3 regions of the Microbacterium sp. NPDC057944 genome follow, and region 1 is predicted to be linked to each of the others. Evidence: riboswitches for the same ligand, from Rfam matches in the RefSeq annotation. Region 1 holds a riboswitch; each other region holds the start of a gene.
What was found. A riboswitch is a leader RNA that binds a small molecule or an ion and turns the genes downstream of it on or off. The one in region 1 is predicted to bind thiamine pyrophosphate.
Positions count from the first base shown of each region.

Region 1 (5,932 bases):
CGCGACTTCGCCGAGCTTCAGCCGGGCACCGGTCACACCGCGATCGTCGACGACCAAGCCCCCGTGCGCGGACGCGTCGGCGCGAGCGAGTTCGTCACCCGCGTGGTGCGCGGAGTCGACCCGTCGCGTCCGACGCCGACCTGGATGATCGCGCGTCTGACCCTCGCCGGCATGCGCTCTCTCGGCGTGCTCATCGACATCACGAACTACGTGATGCTCGAGCTCGGCCAGCCCCTCCACGGCTACGACCTCGACGCCCTGAGCGGCGGCATCACCGTGCGCCGCGCCTCCGCGGGCGAGAAGATCACGACGCTCGACGGCCAGGAGCGCACGCTCGACGCCTCTGACCTGCTGATCACCGACGACTCGGGCCCCATCGGCATCGCCGGGGTCATGGGCGGCGGCACGACCGAGATGACGGAGACCACGCGCAACGTCCTCATCGAGGCGGCGACGTTCGACCCGGTCACGATCGCGCGCTCGGCACGTCGTCACAAGCTGCCCAGCGAGGCGTCCAAGCGCTTCGAGCGGGGCGTCGACCCGCTGATCCCGTTCGTCGCGGCCCGCCGCGCCGCCGACCTCATGGTCGAGCTCGCCGGCGGCACGCTCACCGAGGAGGGCGGCGCGCTGTTCGCCGAGGTCTTCGTCGGCGACATCGAGCTGCCCACGGGCTTCGTCGAGGGGCTCATCGGCGTGGACTACACGGATGCCGAGATCTCGGGCGCGCTCGAGACGATCGGCGCCGAAGTCACCGCGACCGACGCCGGCTGGACGGTCATCCCGCCCACCTGGCGTCCCGACCTCACGGACAAGTGGACGCTGGCCGAGGAGGTCGCGCGCATCCACGGGCTCGACCGCATCCCGTCGGTGCTGCCCACGCCGCCCTCCGGCCGCGGACTCACCGCGCACCAGCAGGGTCGCCGCCGGGTCGCGAACGCGCTCGCGTCCGCAGGACTCGTCGAGACGTCCGCGTTCCCGTTCACGAACGAGTCGCAGAACGATCTGCACGGCTCCGCCGCAGGCGAGCACCTGCCCAGCATCCGCCTTGCGAACGCCCTCGACGGCCAGGCACCGTACCTGCGGCGCTCGCTGATCCCCGGGCTGCTGCAGATCGCGCATCGCAACATCTCGCGCGGCTTCACGGACCTCGCGATCTTCGAGACCGGCGTCGTCTTCCTGCCTGAGCCCGGCGTCGTCTACGGCACCGACGAGGTGCCGCCGCTCGGCGTGCGTCCGTCGGACGAGACGCTCGCAGAGCTGAACGCGTCGATCCCGCCGCAGCACCGTCACGTCGCGGCGCTGTTCACGGGCAACGTGTCGGCGCGCCAGCCGGGCCGAGCAGCCGAGGCGGCCGGTCTCTCCGAGGCCCTCGACGCCGTGCGCGTGATCGCCGCGGCGGCGGGCGTCGAGATCGACGTGGTGCAGACGCAGCGCGCCGCACTCCACCCCGGCCGTGCCGGTGCGCTCCGCATCGGGGATGTGGAGGTCGGCTACGTCGGCGAGCTGCACCCCGCGGTCTCCGAGGACGCCGATCTGCCCGGTCGCGCGACGGTGCTCGAGCTCGATCTCGACGGCATCCTCTCGCTCGCCGGGGGAGGGACGGTCGCGGCCTCGCTGTCGACCTTCCCCGCGGCGACGCAGGACGTGTCGCTCACGGTGCCTGCGGAGGTCCCCGCTGGGGAGGTCCGTGCCGCTCTCATCGAGGGGGCGGGGCCCATGCTCGAGTCCCTGCGACTGGTCGACGACTACCGCGGCGAGGGCGTTCCCGAGGGGTCCAAGAGCCTCACGTTCGCACTGCGCTTCCGCGCCGACGACCGCACGCTGACCGCGGCGGAGGCCACGGAGGCCAAGCTCGCCGGGGTCGCGGTCGCGGCGGAGCGGTTCGGCGCCGCGCTGCGCGACTGAGCCCGGTTCCGGCACGGCGCCGGGGTAGCGTGTCGGGATGAGCATCCTCCCGCACAGCACCCCGGCGGCCGTTCCCGAGGGCGCCCGTCCGCTCGGCGACGGTCCGTTCCTCACGCCGGGAGAGCAGATCGACTGGCACTACCGCGCGCCCGGCTGGCAGCCGGGAGATCCCTCGACGATCAGCCCCATGCGCGTCGTGCGCGACGATGAGCGCGGTCTCGTGGCCTGGCTCGCTTCCGGCACGCTGCAGGAGGCTCAGGGCACGGTCACGGGCGAGCGTGTGCGCTCGATCCCGCTGGAGCGGCGCTGGCTCGACGGCCGCACGAGGATCGTCGAGGCATGGTGGGGCGGCGGCAGCCTGCGCATCGCTCCGGCCGGAGCGCCCTGGTCGGTGTGCCTGTTCTGGACGCACGCGGATGACGGCGACTGGCGCTTCGACGGCTGGTACGTGAATCTGGAGAACGCCCACCTGCGCACCGACCGCGACACCTACTCCTCGGATCACATCCTCGACGTCTGGATCGCGGCGGACCGCACGGTTCATCTCAAGGACGAAGACGAGGTCGCCGCGGCGATCGTGCAGGGTCGGCTCACCTGCGAGCAGGCCGCGCAGATCGAGAGGCATGCGGATGCCGCGATCCAGTCCTTCCACGACGGCGACTGGCCCTTCGACCCGGAGTGGGTCGCATGGCGCCCCGACCCGACGTGGACCCTCCCCGAGCTTCGCGGCCTGGAGGGGCTGCGGCGCCCCTGAGGTCTGCTCTGTTGCGGTGTCGGCGCTCTGCTCTGGGCGGAACGGGCTTCCGTGCGGAGGCGGATGCTGATGACATGGACGCATGACGACTGCACTGATCCTCGGCGGGACCGGCTGGCTCTCCGGCCGCATCGCGCGACGGCTGATCGACGACGGTGTCGAGGTCACGTGCCTCGCCCGTGGCGCACGCACGGCGCCGAGCGGGGCTGCTCTCGTGCGGGCCGACCGCGATGAGCCCGACGCATACGCGGAGGCGGCCGTCCGTGACTGGGACCGTGTGATCGACATCTCCTCCCGAGCCGACCATGTCGTCGCCGCCGTCGAGGCGCTCGGAGACCGAGCCGCACGCTGGACGTACGTCTCGTCGATGTCCGCCTATTCCGACGACGTCACGGTCGGCGCCGACGAGTCCGCTCCGCTGCACATCGCCGCCGAACCGGGGGACGAGTACGAGTACGGTCCGCAGAAGGTCGCGGCGGAGGACGCGGTGCGCACTCTCGCAGACCGGGCGCTCATCGTGCGACCCGGACTCATCGTCGGCGCGGGCGACCCCAGCGATCGGTTCGGATACTGGGCCGCGGCCTTCGACCGCGCGGGCGACGGGACGGTGCTGCTGCCGCCGACCGAGGGGCGCACGACGCAGGTGATCGACGTCGATGATCTCGCGGCGTACGTGGCCGCCACGGCATCGACCGGTGCGGTGAACACGATCGGCGACGAGCATCCGCTCGGCGAGGTGCTCGCACTGTTCCGCGCGGTGGCGGGGCATGCCGGCGCCACGGTGTCCGCCGACGAGGGATGGCTCGTGGAGCACGGCGTCGAGTACTGGATGGGGGAGCGCTCGCTGCCGCTGTGGCTGCCGGCGGAGATGACCGGTTTCATGACGCGCTCGAACGCCGCCTATCGTTCCGACGGCGGGACGCTGCGTCCGCTCGCGGACACCGTGGACGCGGTTCTCGCGGACGAACGAGCACGCGGCGTCGACCGCGAGCGGCGCGCGGGGCTCACCCGATCCCACGAGCTGGAGCTGCTCGCCGAGCTCGGGTGACCCGCGCTCTTCGCTAGACTGCGAGCAGTGACACGGGGTGCCGCATCCGCGGCTGAGAACAGACCCGTCGAACCTGATCTAGTTAGCACTAGCGAAGGGAATGTCGCATGAGCGATCTTCTGCGTCCTGCATCCGCCTCCGATCTCGTCTTCGAGGCCGCCACGCTGCTGGGGGTGCTGCGAGAGGCGCCTCCTCTCACGCACTGCATCACCAACGCCGTCGTCACCGGGTTCACGGCCAACGTGCTCCTCGCCGTCGGCGCGGCCCCCGCGATGGTCGACATCGTCGGCGAGGCCGGGATGTTCGCCGGCGTCGCCTCCGGCCTGCTCGTGAATCTCGGCACGCCGAACCCCGAGCAGCGAGCGGCGAGCCTGGAGGCGGCGGCCGGAGCCGCGGCGTCCGGCACGCCCTGGGTGCTCGACCCCGTCGCCATCGGCGCGCTCCCGGTGCGCACGGCGCTGGCGCAGGAGCTCGTGGCGCTGCGCCCGACGGCCATCCGAGGCAACGCCTCGGAGATCCTGGCACTGGCCGGTCTCAGCGCAGGCGGACGTGGGGTCGACGCCACCGACACCACGGATGCCGCCGCCGACGCCGCGGTCGCGCTCTCCTCGCGCTTCGGCAGCATCGTCGCGGTGTCGGGGCCGGTGGACCTGATCACCGACGGGCAGCGCGTACTGCGGCTCGCGAACGGACACGAGCTGCTCACCAGGGTCACCGGAGGCGGCTGCGCTCTCGGCGCCGTCATGGCTGCGTTCCTCGGGGCCGCACGGACCACGGGAGCCGATGCGCTCACCGCGGTCGCCTCGGCCAGCCTCGTCTACACGATCGCCGCCGAGCGCGCCGCTGCGGCATCCGCGGGCCCGGGCAGCTTCGCGGTCGCACTGCTCGATGCGCTCGCCGCCGTGCACCCTGACGATCTCGCCGGAGCGGCGCGCGTCGAGGGCGGCGCGCTGTGATCGCCGACCTCTCTCTGTACCTCGTCACCGATCCGGGGCTGTGCGGAGAACGCGGCGTCGTGGAGACCGTGCGGATGGCCGTCGACGGGGGAGTGCGCATCGTGCAGCTGCGCGACAAACGGGCGACGGATGCCGAGACGACCGCGCAGCTCGTCGAGCTCTCCCGGGTGATCGACGGTCGAGCGCTCCTCGTCGTGAACGACCGGCTCGACGCCGCGCTCGCCGCTCGTGCCGCAGGCGCCCGCGTCGACGGCGTGCACCTCGGACAGGGGGACTCCTCGGTGCTGCGCGCCCGCGCCGCACTCGGCCCCGACGCCCTCATCGGTCTCACCGCGAACAGCCCTGAGCACCTCGCCGCACTCGGAGAGCTGCCGGAGGGCACCGTGGACTACCTCGGCGTCGGCGTCATCCGACCGACAAGCACCAAGCCCGACCATCCGCCGGCACTCGGCATCGAGGGCTTCGCGGCGGTGGCCGCGGCCACTCCGCTGCCGTGCGTGGCGATCGGCGGCGTCGGCATCGACGACGCCGAGCCTCTGCGCGAGGCGGGCGCCGCCGGTCTCGCGGTCGTGTCGGCCCTGTGCGCCGCCGATGATCCGGCGGCGGCGGCGCGAGGCCTCCTCCGCCGCTGGCGTGCAGCGGGGGTGCCGCGGGTGCTCAGCATCGCCGGCAGCGACCCGTCGGGAGGGGCGGGCATCCAGGCCGACCTGAAGTCGATCGCGGCGAACGGGGGATACGGCATGGCCGTCCTCACCGCACTCACCGCGCAGAACACGCAGGGCGTCAGCGCCGTGCACGTGCCGCCGACGGAGTTCCTGCGCGCGCAGCTCGACGCGATCTCGGACGACATCGTCGTGGACGCCGTGAAGATCGGCATGCTCGCCGACGCGGAGGTCATCGGCGCGGTGGCCGACTGGCTCGACAGGGTGCGCCCGCCGATCGTCGTGATCGATCCCGTCATGGTCGCCACCAGCGGGGACCGCCTGCTCGACGCGGCGGCCGAGCGAGCGCTGCGCGGACTGCTGAGCCGTGCCGACGTCGTCACCCCCAATCTCACCGAGCTCGCCGTGCTGACCTCCCGTCGGATCGCAGGCTGGGAGGAGGCGCTCGCCGCGGCGGAGGATCTGTCGGCCGAGATCGGCGCCCAGGTGCTCGTCAAGGGCGGGCACCTCACCGGCGCGGAGACCCCGGACGCGCTGATCGGCGCCGGGGTGCGGCGCGAGTTCTCCGGCGCCCGCATCGACACCCCGCACACGCACGGCACCGGCT
Region 1 covers NZ_JBHVPJ010000003.1:13,900-19,831, reverse strand. The annotation lists gene pheT (phenylalanine--tRNA ligase subunit beta) at 1-1,905, shown strand, start outside; gene ACFVRO_RS17130 (DUF402 domain-containing protein) at 1,943-2,659, shown strand; gene ACFVRO_RS17125 (NAD-dependent epimerase/dehydratase family protein) at 2,742-3,707, shown strand; TPP riboswitch at 3,731-3,825, shown strand; gene thiM (hydroxyethylthiazole kinase) at 3,815-4,663, shown strand; gene ACFVRO_RS17115 (bifunctional hydroxymethylpyrimidine kinase/phosphomethylpyrimidine kinase) at 4,660-5,932, shown strand, end outside.

Region 2 (5,932 bases), on a different contig from region 1:
TATGCCGCCCTCGCGGTGCTGGGTGGCCTCATGGTCGCCAACGGCCAGCTGCGCCTCGGCGACGTGCAGGCGTTCATCCAGTACTCGCAGCAGTTCTCCCAGCCGCTGGCAGAGCTCGGCGGCATGGCAGCGGTCGTGCAGTCGGGAACCGCCTCCGCGGAGCGCGTCTTCCAGCTGCTCGACGAAGACGAGCAGGAGCCGGATGCCGACGACGCCCCCACGGTCGTCGACGGCAAGGGCGTCATCGAGTTCGAGAACGTCGCGTTCTCCTACTCGGAGGACCGTCCGCTCATCACCGACCTGTCGTTCCAGGTCGAGCCAGGGCAGACCGTCGCGATCGTCGGCCCGACCGGCGCGGGAAAGACCACGCTGGTCAACCTGATCATGCGGTTCTACGAGCTCAGCGGCGGACGCATCCTGCTCGACGGGCAGGACATCGCGGACATGACCCGCGACGACCTGCGCTCGCGCACCGGAATGGTGCTGCAGGATCCGTGGCTGTTCGCCGGGAGCATCCGCGAGAACATCCGCTACGGCCGCTCCACGGCGACCGACGACGAGGTGCTCGCCGCCGCGAAGGCGACGTACGTCGACCGGTTCGTGCACGCTCTCCCCGAGGGCTACGACACGGTCCTCGACGAAGACGCGTCGAACGTCTCGGCCGGCGAGCGCCAGCTCATCACCATCGCCAGGGCGTTCGTCGCGCAGCCGTCGATCCTCATCCTCGATGAGGCGACGTCGGCGGTCGACACCCGCACCGAGCTGCTGCTGCAGCACGCGATGGCGGCGCTCCGAGAAGGACGCACGTCCTTCGTCATCGCGCACCGCCTGTCGACCATCCGTGACGCCGACCTCATCCTCGTGATGGAGCACGGCGACATCGTGGAGAAGGGCACGCACGACGAGCTCATCGCCGCGCAGGGCGCCTACTGGCGTCTGTACCAGTCGCAGTTCGAGCAGGCCGCGGCCGACATCGACGCCGAAGAGGCGCTCACCGGAACGACCCCCGTGGTCGTCGCCGGCGACGCCGAGGCCGAGGCCGATGCCGCGCGCGTCGGCGCCTCGGTCGGCGCGCAGAGCCCGGCAGCGGAGGTCGCCTCGGCGGAGTCGCTCATCGAGCGTTCGGACTCCGGCGACAACAGGGCCTGAGTTCACCGCGAAAGCCCCGCCCCGGTCACTCGGGGCGGGGCTTTCGCGTGCTCAGGGCTGTGTCCCGGAGGTTGTGCGTCTGGGGCTTTCGCGTGCTTCGGGCTGTGCGCTCCGGGGCCGTGGGCCCTGGGTTTGTGTGCCTGGCTCCGACTAGCGCTTGACGGAGGTCAGGCCGAAGAGCTCCAGGGGGTGGGTGAGACGCCACCAGGCACTGGGCCCCTCGAGCTTCTTCTTCAGAGTGAGCGGCGTCGTCGCCGTGTCGAGGGGGCCGGCGACGGTCAACGTGCCGACCTCGGCGCCCGCCTTGCTCTTCTCGCCCAGATCGAACTCGGGCGTCGCCTCCGCCGCGGCGGCGTCCCACAGCACGACCTCGGCGTCGGCATCCGTCACGATCTCGGTGGACGCACCCCACAGGGTGTCCACCTCTCCGACGACGGTTCCCTTCGCCACCGCGGGGGCCTCGGCCTGCAGCGCGTCCTCGACCTGCGAGAACAGGGACCGGGTCGACGCGAGACGCATGTCGTCATCGGCCTGCGTGAGCACCGAGGCGTAGAGATGCACGGTCGTGCCGTCGACGACCACGTCCTTCGCGGTGAGCAGATTCCAGCTCTCGTGAAGGGTGCCGGTCTTGATGCCGACCACACCGGAGTCCGACAGCATCCCGTTCGTGTTCTTCACGAGTCCGGCGCCCGGCAGCTCGACCGAGGGCGTGCCGACGATCCCCGCGAACACGGGGTTCTGCATCGCCCGCTCCGCCACGGCGATCAGCGCCTCGGGGGTCGCCGTGTTGCGCTCGTCGAATCCGGAGGGCGAGAGGATCGTGATGCCCTGGATGCCGCGATCTCTGAGCCAGGTCGCCGCGGCGTCAGCGAAAGCCTTGTCCGAGCCCCAGATCTCCTTCGCGAGGCGGTCGATGTAGTTGTTCGCCGAGCCGAGCAGGATGCCCTGCAGCATCTGGAACTCCGTCAGGGAACCCCCGACGGGCACGTCGAGCGCCGACTGGTCGCTGCGCTTGTACGCGAGATACGACTGGCTGTCGGCCTTGGTGAAGGAGAAGGACGGACCCTGCTCGCCGACGGCGAGCGGCATCTGATCCAGCACCATGAGCACGCTGACCACCTTGGTGATGCTCGCGATGACGGCCGGATCCGGCGACGAGGCGACCGTTCCGATGCCCTGGATGCCGACCGCCGCACTGCCCTGCGTCGGCCACGTGATGGCCGCTGCCGGAGCGGCCGTCGCCTGGAACTCCGCCGTCTTCACGGTCGGCGCGACCTCGTGCAGCGGCCACAGCAGGGTCGTGCCCGCGTAGGAGGCGGCCAGTGCGGCGAGGATGCCGATCGGCACGAGCACGCCTGGACCCGCCGCGGCGGGGCGCAGCCGGGCGCCCGTCCAGAGCGCGGCCCCAGGTTCGCGCACCTGATCGCCGTCGAGCGTCGCCGTCGGGGAGTGGTCGGCGACGGATGCCGCATCCACCCAGGTGAGTGCGGTCGCCGCTCCGCCCTCGCTCGCCCACTGAGCGGCGGGGGCCTCTGCGTCCGCGACCAGCTGCTCCAGCTCGGAGTCGTGAGCCGCAGCATCCGGGATCGCTGGTACCCGGTCGAGCTCCGCGTCGATGGCCGACGTGTCCGCGTCTGCGGCGGCGTCGATCGGGGCATCGCCCAGGGGAGCGGTGGCCTCGGCGGAGTCAGGAGCGGTCACCTGCTTACGGTACCGAACTCTCCCGTGAGAACCGCGGTGCCGCAACAGGGGAGCGCGGAGTGTCGGCACTGGGTATGATCGAGAGCACAACCACGGGAGTCCGGCGAGCCGGGCTGAGAGGGAGCGAATCGCGCTTCGACCGTCGAACCTGATCCGGATCATGCCGGCGCAGGGAGGAGTTCAGATGAGTACGTCCACGCACCGGTCCCGCACCGAAGCGGCATCCACGGCCACAGGCCTGCGCAACGCACAGCTCTGGCGGTGGCGCGTCGTCGACATCGTCGTGGCCAGCGTCGTCGCCGTCGCCTGCGCGGCGATCTTCCTGCTGTGGAACGTCGGATACGTGACCCCGAGCGGGGCCCTCGAGGCGCTGCTCCCCGGCGTCCAGGGACTGCTCGCCGGTCCGTGGCTGATCGCCGGAGTCCTCGGCGGGCTGATCGTCCGCAAGCCCGGCGCCGCGCTCTACACCGAGCTCGTCGCCGCGATCATCTCGGCGCTGATCGGCAACGCGTGGGGGCCGCTGACCATCGTCTCCGGACTCGTGCAGGGCCTCGGCGCCGAGCTGATCTTCCTCGTGTTCCTGTACGGCGTCTGGCGTCTGCCCGTCGCGATGCTGGCCGGCGCCGGCGCGGGGCTCGCGTGCGGCATCAACGACCGCATCCTCTGGTACCCGGGGGCGGACACGCTCTTCACCGCCGTCTACATCTCCTCGACGACCATCTCCGGTGCGGTGATCGCCGGGCTCGGCGCCTGGCTGATCGCCCGCGGACTCGCCGCCACCGGCGCCCTGAGCCGGTTCGCGGCCGGCCGCGAGGTCACCGCACGAGTGTGACCGCCCGGGTGAACCCCGCCGCGCTCGATGCGCGCGGCTGGGGATGGCGCTACGCCACCCGGCTGCGCTGGGCCGTGCGCGAGGTCGAACTGCGAATCGAGCCGGGGGAGCGGGTGCTTCTGCTCGGCGCCTCCGGCTCGGGCAAGTCCACGCTGCTGCAGGGCTTCGGCGGCGTGCTCGGCGGCGCCGACGAGGGGGAGACGCACGGAGCGCTCCTCGTCGACGGCGTTCCCGCGACGGAGAGCCGGGGCCGCGTCGGGATGGTGCTGCAGGACCCCGACACGCAGACCATGCTCGCGAGGGTCGGCGACGACATCGCCTTCGGATGCGAGAACCTCGGCGTGCCCCGCGAGGAGATCTGGTCGCGGGTGCGCGAGGCGATGGATGCCGTCGAGCTCGACGTGCCCCTCGACCGCTCGACAGCGGCGCTCTCGGGAGGGCAGAAGCAGCGGCTGGCGCTGGCGGGCGTGATCGCGATGCGCCCCGGAGCGATCCTGCTCGACGAGCCGACCGCCAACCTCGACCCCGAGGGGGTGCGGGATGTGCGGGATGCGGTCGCCGCCGCCCTCGACGCGACCGGGGCGACCCTCGTCGTGATCGAGCACCGCATCGACGTGTGGCTGCCCCTGGTCGACCGGGTCATCGTGCTCGGCGCGGAGCCCGAAGGCACCGTCGTCCTCGCAGACGGGACTCCCGACGAGGTGCTCGGCGCGCGCGGCGCCGAGCTCGCCGCATCCGGGGTCTGGGTGCCCGGTCATCCGCCGGCCGTTCCCCCTCCGCCGGCGCACGGACCGGGTGAGCTCCTGCTGCATGCGCACGCGCTGACTGTGGCGCGCAGCCGCGGCATCCAGGTCGCCGGTCCCTTCGACCTCGACGTGCACGCGGGGGAGGCGATCGGCATCACCGGCCCGAACGGGGCGGGCAAGTCGACCTTCGGGCTCACGCTCGCGGGTCTCATCCCGGCGGAGACCGGGCGGGTCGTCGCCTCGGCAGCGCTGTCGTCGGGGTCGGGAGACGACCCCTTCCGCTGGACGTCCCGCGCGCTGCTCACCCGCATCGCGACGGTGCTGCAGACCCCCGAGCACCAGCTCCTCGCGAAGACCGTTCGGGAGGAGCTCGCCGTGGGCCCCCGCGCTCTGCGGCTGGACGAGGCGGAGATCGCCCGACGTGCCGACGAGCTGCTGGAGCGTCTGCGGCTGACCGCGCTCGCCGAGGCGAACCCGTACACGCTGTCCGGTGGGGAGAAGCGTCGTCTCACGGTGGCCGCCGCTCTCGCCACTCGCCCGCAGATGATCGTGCTCGACGAGCCGACGTTCGGGCAGGACGCCACGACCTGGGCCGAGCTCGTCGCGATCATCGCCGGCCTGAGAGACGACGGCGCCGCGATCGTCGCGATCAGCCACGATGAGGCCGTGCTGCGCGCCCTGCGCGCCCGCAGGCTCGAGGTGGGCGCATGATCGATCCGCTCACCGCCCGCATCGAGCGCCGCGGCCCCATCGCTCCGCGCTCGGCGCTCGCCAAGCTCGCCGCGGCGCTGCTCATCGCGGTTCCGCTCATCCTCTCGATCGACGTGGTGTCGGCATCCGTCGCCCTGGTCCTGGAGATCCCCCTGCTGCTGCTCGCGGGCCTCGGCGCACGCGAGTTCTGGACCCGCACCGCGGTGCTCTGGATCGCGGCCCCGCTGAGCGCGGTCACGATCGCCCTGTACGGAGCGCAGAGCGGCGAGGTGCACTTCGAGTGGCTGCTGATGAGGGTGAGCGACGGATCGCTCGCGCTCGCCGCCGCCACCGCAGTGCGCGTGCTGGCGATCGGCCTGCCCTCCGTGGTGCTCTTCGTCACGGTCGATCCCACCGACCTCGCCGACGATCTGGCGCAGCGGCTCCGGCTGCCCGCACGCTTCGTCGTCGGAGCCCTCGCCGGAATGCGGATGCTCGGACTCCTCGCCGACGACTGGCGGGCTCTCGCGCTCGCCAGGAGGGCGCGAGGTGTCGCCGATCAGGGTCGCATCCGCCGCACCCTCGGCATGGCGTTCGCGCTGTTCGTGCTCGCGATCCGCCGCGGCTCCTCGCTCGCCACGGCGATGGAGGCCAGGGGATTCGGGGGAACGGGTCCGCGGTCGTGGGCGCGGGAATCGGTGTGGACCCGGCGCGACACCGCGCTCCTGCTCGCGTGTGCGGTGATCCCGCTCGTCGCGATCGCCGCCGCCGTCGCGACCGGCTCCTGGAACTTCGTCATCGGCGCGGGCGGGGC
Region 2 covers NZ_JBHVPJ010000001.1:1,355,375-1,361,306, forward strand. The annotation lists gene ACFVRO_RS06170 (ABC transporter ATP-binding protein) at 1-1,149, shown strand, start outside; gene ACFVRO_RS06175 (D-alanyl-D-alanine carboxypeptidase) at 1,300-2,850, opposite strand; TPP riboswitch at 2,933-3,044, shown strand; gene ACFVRO_RS06180 (ECF transporter S component) at 3,035-3,682, shown strand; gene ACFVRO_RS06185 (ABC transporter ATP-binding protein) at 3,679-5,139, shown strand; gene ACFVRO_RS06190 (energy-coupling factor transporter transmembrane protein EcfT) at 5,136-5,932, shown strand, end outside.
Region 2: linked by a shared signal. The riboswitch ahead of ACFVRO_RS06180 (ECF transporter S component) and the one ahead of thiM (hydroxyethylthiazole kinase) in region 1 are both predicted to bind thiamine pyrophosphate.

Region 3 (5,932 bases), on a different contig from region 1:
CAGTGCGCTCTCGCTGTCGGGCGACGGCAACTACAGCTCCGACGAGAACGTCCCGAAGGACTGACCCGGGGTATCCGGGCCGTGAGGAGTCAGAGATCGCGGCATCCGACCGTCCGGATCCGACGTTCTCTGACTCCTCACGCGTCGCTCACTCCAGAGCTGCGGTCCGATCCGGCTCGGGGCCGAGGAGCGCACCGATCACGAGGAGAGCGGATGCCGCGGCGAGCACGGCCATGACCGCCGCGACCGGGCCGAGTGTGCTCTGCAACCAGGGCAGCCAGAACGGGAAGAGCGCCGGCACGACGAGGGACAGCGAGTACCCGACCCCGTAGCCGCTCGACCGCACGGCGGAGGGGAAGCGCTCGGCGAGGTACGCGCCCACCGGACCGTAGGCCGAGACCGTGACGATCTGCACGACGGTCACCGCGAGCACGGCGGCGACGCCCTGCGAGGTCAGTGCCCACGCGAAGGCGAGGGGTGCGGCGACGAGCGCCCCCGCACCGAAGACCACGAAGAAGCGTCTCCGTCCGATCCGCTGCGAGAGCGCGCCGGCGGAGAGCATCGCGGCTGCCGAGACGAGGGTCGCGATCAGCATGATGAACGGGACGGTCGTCGGTCCGACCTGCGGCGCCTCGCGCAGCATCCCGGTGAGCACGGGGATCGCCATCTGGGTGAACAGCCAGAGCCCGGTCATCAGCACGAACACCTGCCACAGCTGGCGGCGGAACGGACCGATGAGGATGGCGGTGAGCGGACGTGCGCGGCGGGCGCCGTTCGTCGGGATCGGGGCGTCGTCGACGCCGGCGACGTAGTACCAGAGCATCGCCGCGGCGAGCAGCGCGCCGGCGATGAACGGCATCCGCCACCCCCAGCCGGCGTAGGCGTCGGGTCCGAGCACCTGGACGAGGGTCAGCGTGAGCCCGGCGATGAACGCGTTGGCGAGGGGTGACATGGCCATGATGCCGCCGCTGAGCAGGCCGCGCCGGCGCGGGGCGGTCCACTCCATGGCGAGGGGGATCGCCGCGGAGTACTCGCCGCCGAGGAAGACGCCGCCGACGAAGCGCAGGGCCACGAAGGCCCACAGGGTCGCCGCGCCGCCGACGTCGTGGGTGGGGATCAGGGCGATCAGCAGCGTCGTGATCGCGATGCCGGTGATCGCCGCCGTGGTGGTTCTCGTTCGTCCGTGACGGTCGGCGAGGCTCCCGAAGATCGCGGCGCCGAGCGGACGTCCGAGCAGAGTGGCGACGAAGATCAGGCCCGTCTGGGCGGCGGCCGCATCGGGACCCAGCACGATCGCGGCGGCGGGGGCGAGGGCGATGACCGGTAGGAAGATGTCGACCTGGTCGACGAAGTTGCCGAGCAGTCCGCCGCGGACGGCGTTGCGGGCTCGAGAGGGGGAGACGGTGGGCTCGGCGATGAGGCGCGACATATGGCTCGACTTCCTACGGCGGCATGACCCGCATCAGGTATGACGGTCGGCGCGGCGTCAGCGCCCTCTCAGCCCCTGCCGGGACTCCCATGGTTGAGGGAAGTCTAGGGGAGGGGCACAGCCCCCCGGTCGTTGAGCGAGCGCAGCGAGACGAAACGTTCGCTCGTCGCTCGTCGCTCGTCGCTCGTCGCCCGTTCGCCCGTCGCGCGTCAGCCCGAGGCCGTGACGACGTGCGCCTGGATCCGCCCCCGCACCTCGCCGTCGCCGAAACGGGCGGCGATCGCGGCGGCTGCCCGCACCGTCGCCTCCGCGAGGGCCGACGGGGTCCCGCGCCTCGATCTCGCCGCGCAGGGGTGTGCCCTGGCAGTACGCGGTCGCCGCGACGAGGGCCGACGGTGCGACGCTCTGCGCGGTCACGGTGTCGATCGTGACAGTGGTGAAGCCGGCATCCCGCACCTCCTGCTCGATCAGGGCGACGTCGTGATAGCCGTGCGGGGTGCGGGCCATGAAGCGCGGAGGGTCGGCGGGGAACATCGCCGCGAGCGCGTGCCCCACCTCGTCGGCGAAGTCGTTCCTCTCGATCGCGTCCCAGACGGCGAACATGAAGCTCCCGCCGGGTTCGAGCACCCGTCGCGCCTCGCGGTAGGCGCGCCTGCGGTCGGGGAAGAACATCGCCCCGAACTGGCACAGCACCAGGTCGAAGGCGCCGTCGTCGAAGGGCAGGTCCTGCGCGTCGGCGGTCTGCCAGCGCAGCCGCGGATCGGGCAGGACGGATGCCGCGTAGTCCAGCATCGGCGCGCTCAGATCGGTCGCGACATAGGCCGAGCCGGCGGGCAGCAGCGGCAGCAGGAATCGCGGGACGACGCCCGTTCCGGCCGCGGTCTCCAACACCCGTCGCGGCTCCAGCGCCGCCGCCCGGCGCGCGACATCGGCCGCATAGGGCTCGAAGATCAGCGGCACCATGTAGCGGTCGTAGTTCTCAGGGATGGACCCGGAGAAGATGCTGTCGGGAACGGGCATCAGTGCACCTCTGAGGTGAGGGTACGCCTGAGTGGGGGAGTGCGGTAGGGGGCCTGTGGTGGCGACCGAGGCGGAGCAGGATCCTATTGTGGTTCCAAGGCTGATTCATCTGTAACGTCGGTGGAGTAACTGTGCGCCGGTCCGGCGTGAACGAGCTGTGAGGAGAGATCTTGGCCCCGAAGATTGCGACCACGACCAAAGACATCGGTCTCCTTAAGCAGCTCTACGATGAGGGTCAGCTTCAGCTCAGTCCGGAGTTTCAGCGGAATGCTGTATGGCCAAGGCCGGCTAAGGCATACCTCATGGATACGATTCTCACCGGAAATCCCATTCCTGTGCTCTACTTTCAGCGGACGGTGAGTGTACAGACCGGTCGTATCGAGTACACAGTTGTGGATGGACAGCAACGGTTGTCCGCGGTGATGGACTTTCTCGCCAATCGCTTCTCGCTCACCGAGTCTGAAGGCGAGTCGTGGAGCCGCTTGAGGTGGAAGACGCTCTCTGCCGACGACCGCTCGAAGATTCTCGAGTATGACTTTGTTATCCAAGAGCTTTCAGGATTCACTCCTACCGCGATTCGAGCGATGTTCGCAAGGATGAACCGCTATGTCGTTGCGCTGAACCCTCAGGAACGACGCCATGCGGGCGAGGATGGTGAGTTCAAACGACTGGCAGAGAGCGTCGGCGGCTGGGGCCAGTGGAAGCAGATGGGGATCGTCTCCCCCCAGGCTGCTAAGAGGATGAAGAACGATGAGTTTGCCGCCGAGCTACTGATCCTCTTGCAGGAGGGCCCTCAGGACAAAAAGCAATCGGTGGATCTGTATTACGAGGCGTATGCAACTGAGTTTGTTGAAGGTGATCAGTTGAAGGAACGTCTCTTGAGGTATGTGGAGATGATCAGAGAGTCCCTTCCGAACATTAAGCAGCTCTTCATCAAGAGGCCGGCAAACTTCTACGCACTTGTCGGGGCGCTTAGCGAAATCGAGGCTGATGGAGACTCGCTTCCGACTTCGGAGCAGCTCTTTGAGCGTCTTTCTCGCTTCGATCGTGAGCTGCTGGACAACGATGAGGCGAATCCGCGAAAGGCGGCCTACCTAGCCGCACAGTCGAGGCAGACGGACAACATTCGTCCGCGTCGGACGCGTATCGATATCCTTCGGCAAGTGGTGACAGGCGAGGCCTAAATCATGGGTGTCGTCGCAGAAAAGTGGCTGGCGAGGTATCGGTCAGAGTTCACAAGCTATGAGAGAGCTGCTGACGAGGTTCGCCAGCAGCTAGAGGACGCGCTTTCGGGGCGAGCTCATGGCGTGCAGATGATTGATGTCCGCGCGAAAGATCCTGACTCTGCCGCGGAAAAGATCTCTCGCAAAGCCTATGGGAGGCCGGCGCAACAGATGACTGACATCCTCGGTGCCCGAGTCGTTACTCTGTTCGATCACTCGATCGAGCAGGCGGGCGACATCCTCAAGCGTCGTTTCCAGGAGATGCCTCAATACTCTGTCAATAAGACTGACGGTCTTGGGCCCGGTGAAGTTGGTTACCGAAGCGTTCATCTCGTTTTGAAGCCAAAACCCACTGGGCTCGAGGACGTCAAGGAAGTTCTTCGTATCGCAGTAGTCGAAGTTCAGATTCGAAGCGTTATCTCGCATGCGTGGGCCGAGATTGAACACTCGTTTAGGTATAAAGCTGGCGACTCCGTTCCGCAACCCTTGAAGCGACGATTCGACGCGCTCGCAGGTGCGCTTGAACTGATTGACCGTGAGTTTTCCTCGATCGCTTCAGATCTGGTGGACCATGTTCGCGAGCTCCAATCCGCATACCATTCGGGCAGCGGTCTTGAAGAGAAGCTGAGTTCACTTAGATTGCTTGGCGCCTTGTCTGAAGGTTTGAGGGACGCGCCGAAGCTTGGCCCCGATGGTCTTTCCTTGGAGATCGAGGACGCTGATCGACTTGTTGGGGTCCTGCAGCAGGTTGACGTGTTGACGGTTCAAGATCTGATGAGCGCGCTCACTCGGCCAGAGACGCTCAACGTTGTTCGACGGTACGCAGATGCTTCGGGGCACGATATTGATGGCGCTTCGGCGATTGTTTACCTTGGTGCGATCGTGGGCAATCGAGATCCGGGTCTTCTTCAGAGAACAAGACGATTGCATGACTCCGTCCTGATCTCAGCGCTCCGCTGATCAGGGCATACCCGTTCTGTACGGCTGCCCCCTACTGCACCGACCACCCGCCGTCCGACGCGAGCACGGCGCCGTTGATGTTCACGGCATCGTCGCTGAGCAGGAACGTGATCGACGCCGCCAGGTGCTCGGCGGTCGCGACGGTGGGGATCGCCTGCTGGAACGGCGCAAGGCGACCCGAACCGTACTCCGACATGTTCGGGGGCATCGGGATGCCGGTGGCCACGCCGCCCGGGGCGACGGAGTTCACGCGGATGCCGTTCGGCCCGTACATGAACGCCGCAGACTTCGTGACGCCGATGATGCCGTGCTTGCTGGCCGTGTAGGCGTTGCCGGAGGCGTTGCCGCGCAGGCCGGCCTCGCTCGACACGTTGAGGATCGAACCGCTGCCGGCCGCCTCCATGATCGGGAGCACCGCGCGCATGAGCTTGAACGGGGCGGTGAGGTTGATCGCGATGACGCGGTCCCAGACGGCATCCGTCGTCTCGCCTGCGGGGGAGAAGTCGTCGTTGATGCCGGCGACGTTCGCGAGGCCGTCGATGCGGTCGCCCGCGGCGGCGATGACGGCGTCGATCGCGCTCTGCTGGGTGAGGTCACCAGCGACGGTGACGACGCCCGGAAGCTCGGCTTTCAGCGCGTCGAGCTTCTCGGCGGAGATGTCGGCGGCGATCACGCGTCCGCCTTCGCGGGCGATGCGGGATGCCGTGGCCCTGCCGATTCCGGATGCCGCGCCCGTGACGATCACGGTCTTGCCGGCGAAGCGTCCGGTGGTGGGCGTCTCGGACCAGCCTTCAGCGCCGGTGTCTTCGGGGATCTCGCCGCCGTTGGCCGCGCGGACGAGGTCGTCGACGACCGACTGCGGGAGTGCGCCCTGGCTCATCGCGACGAGCTGCTGCAGCGGGAGCCCGAGCACGGGGGTGAGGAGCTCGGGGTCGGCGCCGGTCTTCTCGAAGAGTCCGCGGATGAGCGGCCCGCCGACCTCGTCGTTCAGCCAGTCGCCGATGGTGGAGTGAGCGGTGAGGGCCATGCTGGTGCTCCTTCTTGTTTCGCAACGGTGCGTCTCGTTATGGATCAGTGTACGCCTGAGTAGCCTGTGATCGTGCCTAGACCTCGAAGTGAATCCGCCCGGCAGGCCGTGCTGGAGGCGATGCGCGCCGCCCTGTCCTCTTCGGGCTACGAGGCTGTGACGATCGAGGGCCTCGCCGAGGTCGCCGGGGTCTCGAAGCAGACGATCTACCGGTGGTGGCCGTCGAAGGCCGCGATCCTCGGGGAGGCGCTGCTGGAGGGGGAGCTGCCGGGG
Region 3 covers NZ_JBHVPJ010000001.1:628,295-634,226, reverse strand. The annotation lists gene ACFVRO_RS02800 (hypothetical protein) at 1-64, shown strand, start outside; gene ACFVRO_RS02795 (MFS transporter) at 149-1,429, opposite strand; TPP riboswitch at 1,424-1,530, opposite strand; gene ACFVRO_RS02790 (class I SAM-dependent methyltransferase) at 1,487-2,449, opposite strand; gene ACFVRO_RS02785 (DUF262 domain-containing protein) at 2,620-3,633, shown strand; gene ACFVRO_RS02780 (GTP pyrophosphokinase family protein) at 3,637-4,632, shown strand; gene ACFVRO_RS02775 (SDR family NAD(P)-dependent oxidoreductase) at 4,664-5,659, opposite strand; gene ACFVRO_RS02770 (TetR/AcrR family transcriptional regulator) at 5,732-5,932, shown strand, end outside.
Region 3: linked by a shared signal. The riboswitch ahead of ACFVRO_RS02795 (MFS transporter) and the one ahead of thiM (hydroxyethylthiazole kinase) in region 1 are both predicted to bind thiamine pyrophosphate.